One region of the Microbacterium sp. 2RAF4 genome, then DNA from elsewhere that is predicted to be linked to it. Evidence: riboswitches for the same ligand, from Rfam matches in the RefSeq annotation. Region 1 holds a riboswitch; the other holds the start of a gene.
The links. Region 1 has a riboswitch for thiamine pyrophosphate ahead of AB4070_RS10245 (ECF transporter S component). Riboswitches for the same ligand answer to the same signal wherever they lie in the genome.
Positions count from the first base shown of each region.

Region 2: another riboswitch for thiamine pyrophosphate. It lies ahead of thiM (hydroxyethylthiazole kinase); the one in region 1 lies ahead of AB4070_RS10245 (ECF transporter S component).

Region 1 covers NZ_JBFRGI010000002.1:1,185,836-1,194,893, forward strand. Annotated here, with positions in the region: gene AB4070_RS10240 (ABC transporter ATP-binding protein) at 1-1,160, opposite strand, end outside; gene AB4070_RS10245 (ECF transporter S component) at 1,163-1,819, opposite strand; TPP riboswitch at 1,812-1,921, opposite strand; gene AB4070_RS10250 (D-alanyl-D-alanine carboxypeptidase family protein) at 2,003-3,721, shown strand; gene AB4070_RS10255 (ABC transporter ATP-binding protein) at 3,800-6,043, opposite strand; gene AB4070_RS10260 (ABC transporter ATP-binding protein) at 6,040-7,767, opposite strand; gene AB4070_RS10265 (enoyl-CoA hydratase/isomerase family protein) at 8,001-9,058, opposite strand, start outside.
Region 2 covers NZ_JBFRGI010000003.1:12,414-21,471, reverse strand. Annotated here, with positions in the region: gene pheT (phenylalanine--tRNA ligase subunit beta) at 1-2,134, shown strand, start outside; gene AB4070_RS13590 (DUF402 domain-containing protein) at 2,210-2,932, shown strand; gene AB4070_RS13585 (NAD-dependent epimerase/dehydratase family protein) at 2,929-3,891, shown strand; TPP riboswitch at 3,898-3,992, shown strand; gene thiM (hydroxyethylthiazole kinase) at 3,983-4,831, shown strand; gene AB4070_RS13575 (bifunctional hydroxymethylpyrimidine kinase/phosphomethylpyrimidine kinase) at 4,828-6,978, shown strand; gene argC (N-acetyl-gamma-glutamyl-phosphate reductase) at 7,218-8,270, shown strand; gene argJ (bifunctional glutamate N-acetyltransferase/amino-acid acetyltransferase ArgJ) at 8,267-9,058, shown strand, end outside.

The sequences.
Region 1 (9,058 bases):
ACGACGGCATCCGTCTTCGCCTGATCCCAGCCGAGTGCCCGCGGACCGACCGCGAGCTCGTCGCGAAGGGTCTGGGCTAGGAACTGATGCTCCGGCTCCTGGAACACCATCCCGATACGGGTGAGCAGTTCGCGCGAGGTCCAGCGGATGGGGCGCGTGCCCTTGCGTCCCGCCAGCTCCGGGGCCGACCGCACCTCTCCGCCCAGCTCGGGGATGAGACCGGCGAGGGTCAGAGCGAGCGTCGACTTGCCCGCGCCGTTCGGCCCGGTGATGACGGTCGCGTTCGCCCGCGGCACGCGCAGGTCGAGCCCGTGCTGCACCGGCGCTCCATGCTCCCGTCCGATCGTCAGGCCGGATGCGGTGAGCGCGTCCGGCGCCGACACCTGCTCCAGCACGGGCAGGTCGATCCCTCTGTCGGGCACCCACACCCCGGCGTCCGCGAGCACGTCGCCGTAGGCTGCGAAAACCTGGGCCGGTTCCCCGTCGGCGAGCAGTCCACCGTCGGCCGCGAGCACGATGACCCTCGTCATCAGATCGACCCAGATCGGTGTGCGGTGCTCGACGACGATCAGCGTCGCACCGGTGGAGGCGACAGCACGTTCGACGCTCGCCCGCACCTCGCGCACACCCTCGGGGTCGAGGTTCGCCGTCGGCTCATCGAGCAGCAGCAGCCCGGGGCGCATCGCGAGCACGCCGGCCAGCACCAGTCGCTGCTTCTGCCCACCCGACAGCGCCTTCGTGGGGCGCTGCAGCGGCACGTCGAGCCCGACGGCATCCAGCGCCTCCGCGACGCGACCGGGGATCTCGGATGCGGGCACACCGAGGTTCTCGCACCCGAACGCCACGTCGTCGCCGACCTTCGACAGCACGACCCCCGCATCGGGGTCCTGCAGGACGAGTCCCACCTGGCCGTGCCGAGATTCCGGGGCGGCGCCGTCGATGTGGAGCGTCCCGGTTCGCACCCCTTCGTCGTCGCCGCCGAGGACCCCGGCCAGCCCCGCGAGCAGCGTCGACTTCCCGGCACCGGAGGCGCCGAGCAGCAGCACCCGCTCACCCGGTTCGATCGTGAACGAGACGTCCTCGACAGCGGGGAGCTTCCGACCGGCGTACCGCCAGCCCCAGCCCGCAGCCTGCACGCGGGCCGGGGCGGCGATGGTCACGGTCAGACCTCGCGCACGTGCTCTCGCCCGACGGCGAAGCGGTTCAGTGCACCGGTGACCGCCAACGCGCGCACCAGCAGCCAACCGACGACACCCGCCAGGATCGCCCCGGAGACGACGACGCTGACCAGGTAGATCGTGTTGAACTCGACGGACTTCAGGATGTTGGGCGAGCTGCCGTAGAACAGCTCGAACACCCAGGCGGCGACCGCTGCACCGACACCGGCGAGCGCGGCGACCGCAATCCCGAAGCGCCGGTAGAAGAACAGGGCGAAGATGATCTCCGCGCCGAGTCCCTGCACGATGCCGGACAGCACGGTCGAGACGCCCCACACGTTGCCGATCAGCATCGACACGATCGCTGCGACGAGCTCGACGACCAGCGCCGCACCGGGCTTGCGGATGACGAGGCCGCCGACGACGCCGCCCAGCAGCCAGATGCCGACGGCGATGCCGCCCAGCCCCGGCGTCAGAGCGTCGGCCGCACCGAACCAGGCGTAGCCGATCGTGTTCCATCCCCAGAACACGAGGCCGATCGCGACGCCGAGGACGGCGGCCACGACGATGTCGACGACGCGCCAGCGCCAGATCGATGTGCGGTGCGGATCCTGTGCGGCGGCGGATGCCTGCTGCGTGGATGCGGACGTGGGCGTACTCATCTGAACTCCTCCCTGCGCTGGCATGACCCAGATCAGGTTCGACGGTCGAAGCGCGATTCGCTCCCTCTCAGCCCGGCTCGCCGGACTCCCGTGGTTGTGCTGACGATCCTACCGTCGGCGACACCCCCGCGGCGACAGGGCTCGGCGCCGCGGAACACGCGCGGGATTGGGTACCGTAAACGAGTGACCGCATCAGATCCCGCCGACGAGGCGACGGGCGTCGTCGGCGACGACGGCCCTGCCCCCGCCGCCCCCGCCGACACCGCGACGGGCGGATCGGTACTGACGGCCGAGCAGACATCGCCTCGAGCGGATGCTCCGGAGACGGTCGTGGACCCGGAGCCCGTCGTACCGCCGGAGGCCGTGGGTGCCCCGGAACCGGGCACCCCCGCGCTGACGAAGCCGCCGTTCATCCCTCGCGACCGCACGGTCCCGGGTCCTTCCGACGAACTCACCGCGTCGGATCTCGCCGCGCTGGATCTCACCGCGTCCGATCTCACCGCGTCCGATCTCACCGGCGCGGAGACAGCCGCGCCCCGATGGGCCGACGACACCACCACGGCCACCGCTCTCACCTGGGTGGACGCCGCGACCGTCGCCGAGCACACCGCCACGGCCACTCTCGACGACACCTCGGAGGCCGAGCGATCGAGCGGTCTGCTGCGCGGTGCGCGTCTTCGCCCCGCCATCGCCCGCCCGGGCGTCCTGGTCCCGCTTGCCACGCTCGCCGGTCTCGTCGCCGTCTACGCCGGCACCACGCTGCTTTGGCCCCTTCATGAGGTGCCGCCGACGGTGCAGTCGGTCGAGTTCGCGACGACTCCCGCCGCTGCCGCCGCCGTGACCTGGCCGAACGAGGGTGCGGGTGCCGTCGGCATCGCGGGCATGACGACGGCGGCCTCAGTGCCCGACGCCGTGAGCATCGCGAGCATCACCAAGGTCGTCAGCAGTCTGATGGTGCTCGACCGCATGCCGCTCGCTGTCGGGGAGCAGGGCCCCGAGTTCTCGTTCACCCGCGCCGACAGCGTGAGGTACTGGGACTACCGGCGCAGCGACCAGTCCGCCCTCGACGTGCCCATCGGCGGAGTCCTCACGGAGTACCAGCTGCTGCAGGGGACGCTCATGGGTTCCGCGAACAACTACATCGATCGGCTCGCGACCGAGATCTGGGGATCCGAGCGCGAGTTCGCGAGGGCTGCAGAGGTGTGGTTGCGCGAACGCGGCCTGACCGGCATCACCGTGGTGACGCCCTCCGGCTTCGACGAGCGCAATGTGGCCACGCCCGAGGCCCTGGTGGCGCTCGGTGAGCGTGCGATGCAGAACCCGGTCTTCGCCGAGATCGTCGGCACCAAGTCCGTCGACCTCCCGGGTGCGGGCACCGTCGTGAACACGAACGGCATGCTCGACGATCCCGGTGTCGTCGGCATCAAGACCGGCACCCTGGTCGGCTGGAACCTTCTCACCGCGAAGGACCTCGTGATCGGTGACACCACGGTGCATCTGTTCGCCGCGGCGCTGAATCAAGCAGGAAACGACGAGCGACTCGCTCTCACGCGTTCCCTGTTCGCCGAGGCGGAATCCGCGCTGGAGGCGCAGCCGCCGGCCGTCGCGAAGGACACCGTGGTCGGCAGCGTCACGACTCCGTGGGGAGAGCAGGTCGACGTCATCACCGAATCCGACGCCGACGTGGTGCTCTGGAACACCGCGACCGCGACCGCCGCGACCGCCTTCGACCTCGGCGAAGACCGCGAACAGGGTGACACGGTGGGCACGCTGACCACGGCAGGACCGATCAACACCACGACGACTCCGCTGGTGCTGGCCGCGGATGTCGAGGGTCCGAGTCCCTGGTGGCGTCTGACCCACCCGCTCGAGCTGCTCGGGATCAGAGCCGACCAGCCCTGACGCACTCCCCGCGATCGCCCACGACGACGCCCCACCCCGCGTGAGCGGCGGTGGGGCGTCGTGCGTTGATGCCGTACGTCAGGGGCGGTGATCGGAGCCGTCAGCGCCGTCTTCCAGCAGGGCCTGCGCCGCGGCCGTCTCGGCTGCCGGCACCTGTGCGCCGACGGATGCGCCGGCCACAGCGGCTGCAGCCTCTGCGCCCGCAGCATCGGTGACGACGACCGGAGTCGTCCCCGTGAGAGCGTCTTCGGCATCGATGTCGGTCGCGGCCTGCTCGAACTGCGACTGGTACAGACGCCAGTAGGCGCCCTGCGCCGCGATGAGTTCGTCGTGCGTACCCTTCTCCACGATGTCGCCGTGCTCCATCACCAGGATGAGGTCGGCATCGCGGATGGTCGACAGCCGGTGCGCGATCACGAACGACGTGCGCCCCTCTCGGAGCGCGGCCATCGCGTGCTGCAGCAGCAGTTCGGTGCGTGTATCGACGGCCGACGTGGCCTCGTCGAGGATGAGGATCGACGGCTGTGCGACGAACGCCCGCGCGATGGTGATGAGCTGACGCTCACCGGCCGACACGTTCGCTGCGTCCTCGTCGAGCACCGTGTCGTAGCCCTCGGGGAGGGCGTGCACGAAGCGGTCGACGTAGGTGGCCCTGGCTGCGGCGAGAACCTCTTCATCGGTCGCGGTCGAGCGACCGTAGCGGATGTTCTCGCGGATGCTGCCGGCGAACAGCCACGGGTCCTGGAGCACCATGCCGGTGCGCGAACGCAGCTCGTCGCGGGTGACCTCGGCGATGTCCTGCCCGTCGAGCATGATCCGGCCACCGCTGAGCTCGTAGAAGCGCATGATCAGGTTGACCAGCGTCGTCTTGCCCGCACCGGTCGGACCGACGATCGCGACGGTCTGACCCGGCTCCACCCGGAACGACAGATCACGGATGAGCGGACGATCCGGCGTGTACGAGAAGGCGACGTTCTCGAACTCGATGACGCCCTTGCCCTCCACGAGCTCGGGAGCATCGGCGTCGTCGGCCTCCTGCTCCTCGGCGTCGAGCAGTTCGAACACACGCTCGGCGGAAGCCGTGCCGGACTGCACGACAGCGGCCATTCCGCCCAGCTCGGACAGCGGCTGCGTGAACTGCTGCGAGTACTGGATGAACGCCTGCACGTCACCGAGGCGGAGCTGACCGTTGGCGACCATCAGACCACCGAGCACCGCGATGCCCACGTAGCTGAGGTTCCCGACGAACATCATCGCCGGCATGATGATGCCGGACAGGAACTGCGCCTTGAAGCTCGCCTGGAACAGCTCTTCGTTCTCGTCCTGGAACTTGTCCAGTGCGTCCTTCTCGCGACCGAAGACCTTCACCAGCGCGTGGCCGGAGAACGCCTCCTCGACACGGACGTTGAGCCGCCCGACCTTGCGCCACTGCGTGCCGAAGGCCTTCTGCGAGCGCGGTCCGATGATGCCGAAGATCACGCCCATGAGAGGCAGCGTGATGAGGGCCACGAGGGCGAGCTGCCATGAGATCGAGAACATCATCACGAGCACGCCGATCACGGTGAGCACCGAGGTGAGTGCACCCGAGAGCGACTGCTGCATCGTCTGCGTGATGTTGTCGATGTCGTTCGTGACGCGCGAGATCAGCTCGCCGCGCTGCACCTTATCGAAGTACGCCAAGGGCAGGCGGTTGATCTTCGCCTCGACCGATTCACGCAGTCGCCACATGGTGCGCACCATGATCACGTTGATGACGTAACCCTGGATCCAGGTGAGGAAGGCGGCGGCCACGTAGATGCCGAGCACGGCGGCGATGACGAGCCGCAGCGCGTCGAAGTCGATGCCCTGGCCGACCGTGAAGTCTCCCAGCGCGCCGACCTGGTTCGCGAAGTCGTCCTGTCCGCCTGCCCGCAGCGCGTCGACCACCACGTCCTGCGACGTGCCGGCGGGGAAGCCGGGGAAGCCGTCGGTGGGCTGACCGAGCTGGATGGAGATGAAGCCCTTGTAGACGAGGTTGGTCGCCTCGGCGAGCACCTTGGGCGCTGCGACCGTCAGGACCACGCCGATCGCGCCGAGGATCGACACGAAGACGAACCAGATGGCCGAGGGCTTCAGCAGCCCGATCATGCGCGCGAAGCTGGGGCCGAAGTTGTCGGCCTTGCCCGGTGCGACGCTGTCCCAGTCACCGGAGTTCTGACGCGCCTGTTCGGCGAGTTCGGCCTCGTACTTCTCCTCGGCGGTCAGCTCGACCTCGGCGACGGGCGAGGCCACCTTGCCGCGGCCGCGCTTGGCCTTGCGCTGGTTGTCGTTCTGCGCGCTCATGCGTCCACCCCCAGCTGCGATTCGACGATCTCTCGGTAGGTGTCGCTCGTCTCGAGCAGCTCCTCGTGCGTGCCGACGCCCACCATGGTGCCGCCGTCGAGCACGACGATGCGGTCGGCATCCGTGATCGTGGAGATGCGCTGGGCGACCACGATCTTCGTGACGTGCGGGAGTTCCCGCCACAGCGCTTGGCGGAGCCGCGCATCGGTCGTCAGGTCGAGAGCGGAGAACGAGTCGTCGAAGACGAGGATCTTCGGCTGGTGCACGATCGCGCGGGCGATCGCGAGCCGCTGACGCTGACCCCCGGAGACGTTCGTGCCGCCCTGGGCGATGCGGGAGTCGAGACCGTCCGGCATCTCCTCCACGAAGTCACGACCCTGTGCGATGTCGAGCGCGTGCCACAGCTCTTCGTCGGTGGCCTCTTCACGGCCATAGCGCAGGTTGGACGCGACGGTGCCGGTGAAGAGGAACGGGCGCTGCGGCACCAGGCCGATGCTGTCCCAGAGCGACTCGACGTCGGCCTCGCGCACGTCGGTGCCTCCGACGTGCACGGATCCGCCCGAGACGTCGAAGAGGCGCGGGATGAGGGAGATGAGCGTCGTCTTGCCCGAACCGGTGGAGCCGACGATCGCGACGGTCTCACCCGGCTGCGCGGCGAAGCTGATGCCCGTGAGCACCGGCGAATCGGCTCCGGGGTAGGTGAACTCGACGTCGTCGAGCGCCACGGATCCGGGAACCGGGAACTCCGTGACGCCGTTCTCCGGACGCACGAGGGAGGACTCGGAGTCGAGCACCTCGCCGATGCGCTCGGCCGAGACGGCCGCGCGCGGGATCATCATCGCCATGAAGCTCGCCATGATGACGCCGCCCATGATCTGACCGATGTACTGCATGAAGGCGAACAGCGTGCCCACCTGCACCGTGCCGTTGTTCACCTCGATGCCGCCGAACCAGATGACCGAGACGACCGTGACGTTGAGGATGAGCATGAACAGCGGGAACAGCAGCACGAAGAGCGATCCGACCTTGCGGCCCACGACCATGATGTCGGTGTTCGCCCCGCGGAAACGCTCCTCCTCGATGCGCTCGCGCACGAAGGCACGCACCACGCGCACGCCCGTGAGCTGCTCGCGCATGATGCGGTTGACGTTGTCGAGCTTGCCCTGGTAGCTGCGGAACAGCGGCACCATGCGGCCGATGACGAGGGCAGCCAGGATGAGCAGCAGCGGCACCGAGACGGCGATCAGCCAGCTGAGTCCGACGTTGGTCTGGACCGCGAAGAAGATGCCGCCGATCGCGAGCAGCGGTGCCGTGACGAGCATGGTCGCGCCCATCATGGCCAGCATCTGCACCTGCTGCACGTCGTTCGTGTTGCGGGTGATGAGCGACCCGGCACCGAACTGCGACACCTCTCGCTCGGAGAAGCCGCTCACCTTGCCGAAGACGTCGGCGCGGATGTCGCGGCCGGCACCCATCGCTGCACGCGCGGCGAAGTACGTCGCGGTGACCGAGGCGATGATCTGCCCCAGCGAGACCGCGAGCATGAACAGACCGGTGCTCCAGATGTAGCCGGTGTCGCCCCGGGCGACGCCCTTGTCGATGATGTCGGCGTTCAGGCGCGGGAGGTAGAGGGTGGCTGCCACGCTGGCGAGCTGGAAGACCAGCACGGCGAGCAGCAGCCATCGGTATCGGGAGAGATAACGGAGGAGGATTTTTCCCAGCACAGGCGGACTTTCTAGGAAGGATGAAACGGCGGATTTCTCGGCAGACGGATGCCGACCGACAATCGGCCACAAGACAGAGTGCCACGATCCGCGGACATTCGTATCCCCCTCATGGTGGACCTTCGCTCACAGCGAACCGCTTCCCGCCCCGATCTGCGGTTTCTGCACGGGGGCGAACAAGGCGCGTGCCCGTCACCTGATCCGTATTGGAGCCCGCCGTCGGCCCCGCAAGATCAGAACAGCGCGGGCTGCGGGACGTAATCGCGCGCGGGGGCACCGGCGTCGGGAGCGAGCTCGGCAAGCGTGGGCGGGTTCCACTTCGGATCGCGGTCCTTGTCGACGATCTGCGCTCTGATGCCCTCGACGAGGTCGGGATGCTCGTTCACGAACCACATCACGCGACGGTACTCGCCCTCCAGCGCCGCGCGGAGCCCCGGCAGGTCGCGCGCCTCGCGGACGGCGTCGAGCGTCACGGTGAGCCCGGTGGGCGCGAGGTCTTCGAGCAGGTCAGCGGTCGCTGCCGCCTCCGTCGTCCCCTGGGCCTTCAATCGTTCGACGATCTCGCTCACGGTGGGGGCGGAGAAGGCCTCATCGATCCACGCGCGCGCGTCCGGGAGCTGCGAGGGCTCCGGGGTCTCGTCGAACAGCAGCACGATCTCGCTGGGACCGGTCGGGTCGGCACGGAAGGCGAGGGCCTCGCGCAACGCGTCGAGACGGTCGGATGGCACGAAGTGATCCGCGAAGCCGAGGTAGACGGCATCAGCGCCGCTCATGGTGGACCCGGTGAGACCGAAGTACTCGCCCAGGCGCCCAGGAGCGCGGCCGAGCAACCAGGTGCCCCCGACGTCGGGAGTGAATCCGATACGGGTCTCCGGCATGGCGAGCTTGGAGCGTTCCGTGACGATGCGGATCGCGGCGTGGCCGGCCAGCCCGATGCCACCACCCATCGTGATGCCGTCAGCCAGTGCCACCACGGGCTTGGGATACTCGGCGATCATGGCGTTCAGGGCGTACTCCGCACGGAAGAACTCCGCCGTCCGGTCAGCCTGACCCGCGACGATCTGCCCGTGCAGAGCGCGCACGTCGCCTCCCGCGCACATGCCGCGCTCGCCTTCCCCGTCGAGCAGCACGATCTGCACATCAGTGTCGTCGCGCCAGGCGTTCAGGACCGCGGTGAGGCTGTCGATCATGTCGACGTCGAGCGCGTTGATCGCCTCCGGACGGTTGAGCGTGAGTCGTCCGAGCGCGCCTTCGGTGCGGACGAGGATGCGGTCTGCAGCGTGGGATTCGG
Region 2 (9,058 bases), on a different contig from region 1:
GCTGGGACTCGGTGACGAGCACAACGGCATCGTCGTGCTGTCCGACCTCGGCATCGATGCGCCCGTCGGCACCGACGCGATCGCCCTGCTCGGTCTCGACGACGTCGCTGTGGAGATCAACGTCACGCCCGACCGCGGTTACGCCTTCTCCCTGCGCGGGGTGGCCCGTGAGTACGCGCACGCGACCGGAGCGGCCTTCCGCGACCCGGCGGAGCGCGATTTCGCCGAACTCCAGCCGGGCACCGGCCACACGACCATCGTCGACGACGTCGCTCCCGTGCGCGGGAACGTCGGAGCGAGCGAGTTCGTGACCCGTGTCGTCCGCGGCGTCGACCCCTCGCGTCCGACGCCTCCGTGGATGGTGGCGCGGCTCAGTCTCGCCGGCATGCGTTCGCTGGGTGTGCTGATCGACATCACCAACTACGTGATGCTCGAGCTCGGACAGCCGCTGCATGGCTACGACCTCGACAAGCTCACCGGTGGGATCACGGTTCGCCGCGCACACCAGGGCGAGAAGATGACCACGCTCGACGGGGTCGAGCGCACGCTGCACATCGAAGACCTGCTCATCACAGACGAGTCGGGCCCGATCGGCCTCGCCGGCGTCATGGGCGGCGGCACGACGGAGATGAGCGAAGAGACGCGGAACGTCCTCATTGAGGCAGCGACCTTCGACCCGACCACCATCGCCCGTTCGGCTCGTCGTCACAAGCTGCCCAGCGAGGCGTCCAAGCGTTTCGAGCGCGGCGTCGACCCGCTGATCCCCTTCGTCGCGGCCCGGCGCGCGGCCGACCTCATGGTCGAGTTCGCCGGAGGCACGCTCACGGAGGAGGGCGGCGCGCTGTTCGCCGAGGTCTTCGTCGGTGAGATCGAGCTGCCTGCCGGCTTCGTGCAGGGACTCATCGGCGTCGACTACACCGACGACGAGATCACCGGCGCGCTGACGACCATCGGCGCGGAGGTCAGCCCTTCGACAGGCTCAGGGACCCACGGCGGGTGGACGGTCATCCCGCCGACCTGGCGCCCCGACCTCACCGACAAGTGGACGCTCGCCGAGGAGGTCGCCCGCATCCACGGGCTCGACCGCATCCCCTCGGTGCTGCCGACGCCCCCCTCCGGGCGCGGCCTCACCGCGCACCAGCAGGGCCGTCGCCGCGTGGCCGATGCGCTGGCCGCTGCGGGGCTGGTCGAGACGCCGTCGTTCCCGTTCACCACGGAGGCGCAGAACGATCTGCACGGCTCTGCGTCGGGTGAGCACCTGCCGAGCATCCGTCTGGCGAATCCGCTCGACGGGCAGGCACCGTACCTGCGCCGGTCGCTGATCCCCGGTCTGCTGCAGACCGCGCACCGCAACATCTCGCGCGGGCTCACCGACCTCGCGATCTTCGAGACCGGTGTGGTCTTCCTCCCTGAGCCGGGTGTGGAGTACGGCACCGATGAGGTGCCGCCGCTGGGGGAGCGTCCGTCTGACGAGACGCTCGCGGAGCTGAACGCCTCGATCCCGCCGCAGCACCGGTTCGTCTCCGGACTGCTCACCGGCCATGTCGCACCGCGCCAGCCCGGTCGCCCCGCCGAGGCCGCCGGCCTCGTGGAGGCTCTGGACGCGGTCCGTGTGGTCGCGGCAGCCGCCGGGGTCGACATCGACGTGCTCCAGGCCGAACGCGCTGCCCTCCACCCGGGGCGCACCGGGTCGCTCCTGGTGGCAGGCGAAGAGGTCGGATACGTCGGCGAGCTGCACCCCGCTGTCGCCGAGGGCGCCGACCTCCCAGGGCGCGCGACCGTGTTCGAGCTCGACCTCGACCGCATCCTGTCGCTTGCCGGAGGACGGGTCGTCGCCGCATCGCTGTCGACGTTCCCCGCCGCTACGCAGGACGTGTCGCTCCTGGTTCCGGCCGGGCTCCCCGCCGCGGACGTGCAGGCCGCCCTCGCCGAAGGCGCGGGCACGCTGCTGGAGTCGGTACGCCTCGTCGACGACTACCGCGGAGAGGGCGTTCCGGAGGGTTCCAAGAGCCTGACCTTCGCGCTGAGGTTCCGGGCGGATGACCGCACCCTCACCGCGGCGGAGGCCACGGAGGCCAAGCTCGCCGGAGTCGAGGTCGCTGCGCAGCGCTTCGGAGCCACGCTGCGCGACTGAGGATCGATCCGCGGTGTGAGGCGGACCGTGTCGTCGCTCGGACGATCCGGGCCGGCGCCGGAGTACCGTGGCGGGATGAGAATCCTCCCCCAGGGCACTCCGGCCGCCGTCCCCGACGACGCGAGGCCGCTCGGTGAGGGACCGTTCCTCGAGCCCGGCGCGCAGATCGACTGGCACTATCGGAAGCCGGGGTGGCAGCCGGGAGAACCGTCCAGGATCTCGCCGATGCGCGTGATCCGTGATGATGAGCACGGTCTCGTGGCCTGGCTCGCTCCGGGGACGCTCCAGGAGGCGCCAGGATCCAGCGACGGTCAGCGCGTGCGGGAGGTGCCGCTCGACCGGCGGTGGCTCGAACCGCGGACGCGCATCGTCGAGCGTTGGCGCGGCAACGGGGTGCTGTGCATCGCCCCTGCAGGGATGCCGTGGTCGATCTGGCTGTTCTGGAGCGACACCACCGGGCCGGACTGGGTGTTCTCCGGGTGGTACGTGAATCTCGAGAACGCGCATCTGCGGACAGACCGAGACACCTTCTCGTCCGACCACATCCTCGACGTCGAGATCGATCCGGAGGGCGGCATCCACCTCAAGGACGAGGATGAGCTCGTCGCCGCGATCGCCCAGGGACGGCTCAGCTCCGAGCAGGCCGCGCAGATCGAGCGGCACGCGGACGCGGCCATCGCATCGTTCGAGGCCGACGACTGGCCGTTCGACTCCGCGTGGACCCGCTGGCGGCCCGACCCCGCCTGGACGGTTCCGGTGCTGGCCGGCCTGGACCGCTTGGGTGACGGCACACCATGACGGATGTTCTGATCCTGGGTGGCACAGGATGGCTTTCCGGTCGCATCGCCCGGCGGTGGCTCGATGAAGGTGCTGCGGTCACCTGCCTCGCCCGCGGGACGCGCCCGGTGCCGGAGGGTGCCGCGCTCGTCGTCGCTGACCGCGACGCTCCCGATGCGTACACCGATCTGGCCGTGCGGGACTGGGATCATGTCGTCGACATCTCGTCTCACGCGGCGCACGTCGAGCATGCGGTGGAAGCGCTCGGCGATCGGACCGCGCGTTGGACGTATGTGTCCTCCGTGTCGGTCTACTCCGACGATGCGACGGTCGGCGCCGACGAGTCTGCTCCGCGTCATCCACCAGCAGTTTCCGGCGACGAGTACGAGTACGGTGCGCAGAAGGCGGCTGCGGAGGACGCCGTCCTGCACCTCCGGGAGCGGGCCCTCGTCGTGCGACCCGGCCTCATCGTGGGCGACGGCGACCCCAGCGATCGCTTCGGGTACTGGGGTGCGGCGTTCGCTCGCGCCGGTTCCGAGCCCGTGCTGCTGCCGCCGCTCGAGGGGAGAAGGACGCAGGTCATCGACGTGGACGATCTCGCGGCCTTCATCGTCACGACGGCCGGCAGCGGAACGGTGAACGCCGTCGGCGACCAGCATCTCCTCGCCGACCTCCTTGACGCGGTTCGGGCGCAGGCAGGGCACACCGGCGATACGGTCGTCGCAGAGGAGGACTGGCTCGTCGCGCACGACATCGAGTACTGGGCCGGTCCGCGTTCCCTGCCGCTGTGGCTTCCGTCCGAGATGACGGGGTTCATGACCCGCTCGAACGAGGCGTTCCGGGAGACCGGTGGGTCGCTCCGTCCGCTCGTCGACACGATCGATCGCGTGCTCGCCGACGAACGGGAGCGCGGACTCGACCGCGAGCGTCGTGCCGGACTCACGCGCGCGCAGGAGCGGGCGCTGCTGGCCGATCGCTAGACTGCGACCAGTGACACGGGGTGCCGCGATCCGCGGCTGAGAACAGACCCGTCGAACCTGATCTAGTTCGTACTAGCGAAGGGATGTCGCGATGAGCGATCTTCTGCGTCCTGATTCCACCCACGATCTCGCCGAGACGGCTGCGGCTCTGCTGGGGGTGGTGCGCGAGGCGCCCCCGCTGACGCACTGCATCACCAACACCGTGGTCACCGGCTTCACCGCCAACGTGCTGCTGGCGCTCGGAGCTGCTCCCGCCATGGTCGACATCGTCGGGGAGACGGGCATGTTCGCCGGCGTCGCCTCCGGCATGCTGATCAACCTCGGCACGCCGACGCCCGAGCAGCGCGCGGCGAGTCGGGAAGCCGTGACCGGCGCGGCGGCGGCAGGCACTCCCTGGGTGCTCGACCCCGTCGCGGTCGGCGCGCTCCCTGTGCGGACCGCGCTCGCCCGTCAGCTCGTCGAGCAGCGGCCGACCGCGATCCGCGGCAACGCCTCCGAGGTGCTGGCTCTCGCGGGGCTCAGCGCCGGCGGGCGGGGTGTGGACTCCACGGACAGCACCGAGTCCGCGGCCGAGGCTGCATCGGCGCTGGCACGCACGACGCACGGCGTGGTCGCCGTGTCCGGTCCGATCGATCTCCTCACCGACGGGGAGAGGGTGCTGCGGCTGTCCAACGGGCACGAGCTGCTGACCAGGGTCACGGGCGGCGGGTGCGCTCTCGGCGCCGTGATGGCGGCCTTCCTCGGCGTTGCACGGGGGACCGGGCACGATGCGCTCACGGCGGTCGCGTCGGCGAGCCTCGTGTACACGATCGCGGCGGAGCAGGCGGCAGAGCGGTCCACGGGACCGGGGAGCTTCGCCGTCGCGCTGCTGGATGCGCTCGCCGCCGTGGACTCCACCGACATCAGGGTCCGCGCCCGCGTCGAAGGCGGTGCGCTGTGAACGCCGACCTCTCGCTCTACCTCGTGACGGATGCGGCGCTGTGCGGAGACCGGGGTGTCGTCGAGACCGTCCGGCGCGCGGTGGACGGCGGAGTGCGCATCGTGCAGCTGCGCGACAAGGAGGCGACCGACGAGGAGACCGTCGAGCAACTGGTGGCACTGTCGCAGGCGATCGACGGCCGGGCTCTGCTCGTGGTCAACGATCGGCTGGATGCGGTCCTGGCGGCTCGTGAGGGTGGCGCCCGAGTCGATGGCGTGCACCTCGGCCAGGGGGACGCCTCGGTGCTGCGCGCCCGTGAGGCACTCGGACCCGACGCCTTGATCGGCCTCACCGCCAACACCGCCGCGCACCTCGACGCGGTGCGGGCCCTCCCGGCCGGGACGGTCGACTACCTCGGGGTCGGCGTCATCCGTCCCACCCTCACGAAGCCGGATCACCCCACCCCGCTGGGCGTGGAGGGATTTCGCGACTTCGCCAGGCGCAGCCCACTCCCGTGCGTGGCGATCGGCGGTGTCCACATCGACGACACCGAGGCTCTTCGCGATGCCGGTGCGGCGGGGGTGGCCGTGGTCTCGGCGCTGTGTGCCGCCGACGATCCGGCCGCTGCAGCGACGCGCTTCCTGCGGCGCTGGCGGTCCGGGGGTGTACCGCGAGTGCTCAGCATCGCCGGGAGCGACCCGTCCGGAGGTGCGGGTATCCAGGCCGACCTCAAGTCCATCGCCGCGAACGGCGGGTACGGAATGGCTGTGCTCACGGCGCTGACCGCGCAGAACACGCAGGGCGTGCGTGCTGTGCACGTGCCGCCGGTCGACTTCCTGCGCGCGCAGCTCGACGCCGTGTCGGACGACATCGTGATCGACGCCGTGAAGATCGGGATGCTCGCCGACGCCGCCGTCATCCACACGGTGGGGGCATGGCTGGACCGCGTGCGCCCTCCGATCGTGGTGCTCGATCCTGTCATGGTCGCGACCTCCGGTGACCGGTTGCTGGATGGGGAAGTGGAGCGAGAACTGCTCGGCCTCCTCGCGCGGGCGACTCTGGTCACGCCGAACCTCGCCGAACTCGCGGTGCTCGCCGGTCGGGAGATCGCCGACTGGGAGGAGGCCATCTCCGCGGCGCACGAGCTGTCCGCCCGGATCGATGCGGCCGTCCTGGTCAAGGGCGGCCATCTCGTCGGCGATGAGGCCCCCGATGCGCTGGTCGACGCGGCGTGCGGTCTGCGCAGAGACTTTCCAGGACCACGGATCACGACCGGAAACACCCATGGCACCGGCTGCTCGCTGTCGTCCGCGCTCGCGACCCTGCTCGCGCGGGGGCACGACGCAGAGGCGGCCGTCGGCGCCGCGCGCGTCTGGCTTCGCGAAGCCCTGCGCGCGGGGGACGCTTTGCGCGTCGGTCGCGGACACGGGCCGATCGACCACTTCGCCGGACTCCGGGAACGGGCAGGAGCCGAGGCCCGGCCGGCGGCGGACGACATCGCGGCGGACTGGTGGCACGGCATCATGGGGATCCGCGCGGGCATCGACGAGCTGCCCTTCATCCGGGCGCTCGCCGATGGGACGCTGGAGCGCGGACCGTTCCTGTCCTATCTCGCGCAGGACGCGCTGTACCTGCGCGACTACGCCCGTGTGCTCGCGGAGGCGTCCCGACTCGCGCCGACGTCCGATGAGCAGGCGTTCTGGGCGGAGTCCGCACGCGGTTCGATCGTGGGCGAGCTCGAACTGCACGCATCGTGGCTGACTCCGGCGCAGGGGGTGAGCGCGGACACGTTCTCGGCCGAGCCGGGTCCGGCGACCACCGCCTACCTCGATCATCTGCGGTCGGTCGCGTTCGGCGGGGACTATGCCGAGATCCTCGCCGCCGTCCTCCCGTGCTTCTGGCTCTACACCGACCTCGGCCGACGCCTGCAAGCCGGAGCCTTCGGTCAGTACGCGCGGGATCCCCAGCACCCCTACGCCTCGTGGCTGGCGACCTACGCGGACCCCGCCTTCGAAGAGGCGACGGAGACGGCGATCGCCTACGCATCCGGAGCGGCGGCACGGGCCGATGCCGCGACCCGTGCGAAGATGCGCCACGTCTTCGAGGTCTCGAGCGCGCATGAGCTCGCCTTCTTCTCCGCGCCGCTGGAGTCCTCACCCCGCAGATGACGAGCCGGATTTGCGGTGGCCGCCGAGGCCGCGCTACTGTCGCGACATGCCTTCGGCCGCCACCGCTTCTCCGACGCTCGCTCCGAGCGTCATCGCTGTGCGCCGACGCCGCGGCCGCCGACTGTAGGCGACCCCGCCCTTCTGCCCGTGCGCGCACGGGGGTCGAGTGCCGGTGTCGCCGCCTCCGGCCCCGTCCACGGTCCCGATTTCGTCGAGGGCCTGACCGTTAAGGTAGAAGCATGACGTATTCCGTCGCCGTCTCCGGCGCATCCGGCTACGCAGGCGGCGAGATCCTGCGCCTCCTGGCCGCCCATCCCGACATGGAGATCCGCACCGTCACGGCGCATTCGAACGCCGGACAGCCTCTCGTCGACCACCAGCCGCACCTGCGCTCGCTCGCCCACCTCACGCTGCAGGACACGACGCCGGAGATCCTCGCCGGCCACGACATCGTCTTCCTCGCCCTGCCGCACGGGCAGTCAGGGCAGTACACCGATGCGCTGGGCGATGTCCCGCTCGTGATCGATGCCGGCGCGGACCACCGACTCACGTCGGCCTCGGCGTGGGACGCGTTCTACGGCGGCGACTTCCACGAGCCGTGGACCTACGGCGTGCCCGAGCTCCTCATCGACGGGGTCAAGCAGCGTGAGCACCTCCGTGGAGCCACGCGCATCGCGGCGCCGGGATGCAACGCCTCGACCGTGAGCCTCAGCCTCGCGCCCGGTGTGGCCGCCGGGGTGATCGATCCGTCCGACATCGTCTCCGTGCTCGCCGTCGGTCCGTCCGGTGCAGGGAAGAGCCTCAAGACGAACCTGCTCGGCAGCGAGATCCTCGGCACCGCCAACCCCTATGCGGTCGGCGGCACCCACCGACACATCCCGGAGATCCGCCAGGCGCTCGCCGCGGCGTCAGGCGTCGAGGCCGACGGCATCAGGATCTCGTTCACACCGGTGCTGGTGCCCATGTCGCGCGGGATCCTCGCCACATCCACCGCACCGATCGTCGACGGCGCGACGGATGCGCAGATCCGTGACGCCTGGCAGAGCGTCTACGGGGACGAGACCTTCGTGCAGCTGCTGCCGGAGGGACGCTTCCCGCGCACGGCCGACGTGCTCGGCGCCAACACCGCGCTGGTCGGCCTCGCGATCGATCGGGCCGCGAACCGGGTCACGGTGGTCACCGCGGTCGACAACCTCGTCAAGGGCACCGCCGGCGCTGCAGTCCAATCCATGAACATCGCGCTGGGCCTTCCCGAAGCCCGCGCCCTCTCAGTGAACGGAGTAGCGCCGTGAGCGTCACCGCACCCGCAGGATTCGAAGCGGCCGGGGTCGCCGCCGGGCTGAAGTCGACAGGGAAGCCCGATGTCGCCGTCGTCGTCAACCGGGGACCTCGCAAGGTCGGCGCCGCGGTCTTCACCAGCAACCGCGCCAAGGCGAACCCGATCATCTGGTCGCAGCAGGCGGTCGCCGACCGGGTCGTCGAGGCCGTCGTGCTCAACTCCGGCGGAGCGAACTGCTTCACCGGGGCGTTCGGGTTCCAGACCACTCACCAGACAGCGGAGAAGGCGGCCGAACTACTCGGCGTCAGCGCCGGGGATGTGCTGATCTGCTCCACCGGCCTCATCGGCACCGGGGACGAGTCGTTCCGCTCGCGCGTGCTGGCCGGCACCGAGCAGGCGATCGCCGAGCTCAGCGCCGACGGCGGAGAGAACGCGGCACAGGCCATCATGACCACCGACACGGTCGCGAAGACCGCCGTGATCAGCCGCGACGGCTGGACCATCGGCGGTATGGCGAAGGGTGCGGGCATGCTCGCCCCCGGCCTCGCCACCATGCTCGTGGTGATCACGACGGATGCTGTCCTCGAGCCGCTTCAGGCCGATGAGGCGCTGCGCCATGCGACAGGGCAGACGTTCGACCGTCTCGATTCGGATGGCTGCATGTCGACGAACGACCAGGTCACGCTCCTCGCCAACGGGGCATCCGAGGTCGTGCCGGACCTCGACGACTTCACCGCCGCGCTCATCGAGCTGTCCCAGGAGCTCGCGGTCAAGCTGCAGGGCGATGCCGAGGGCGCGAGC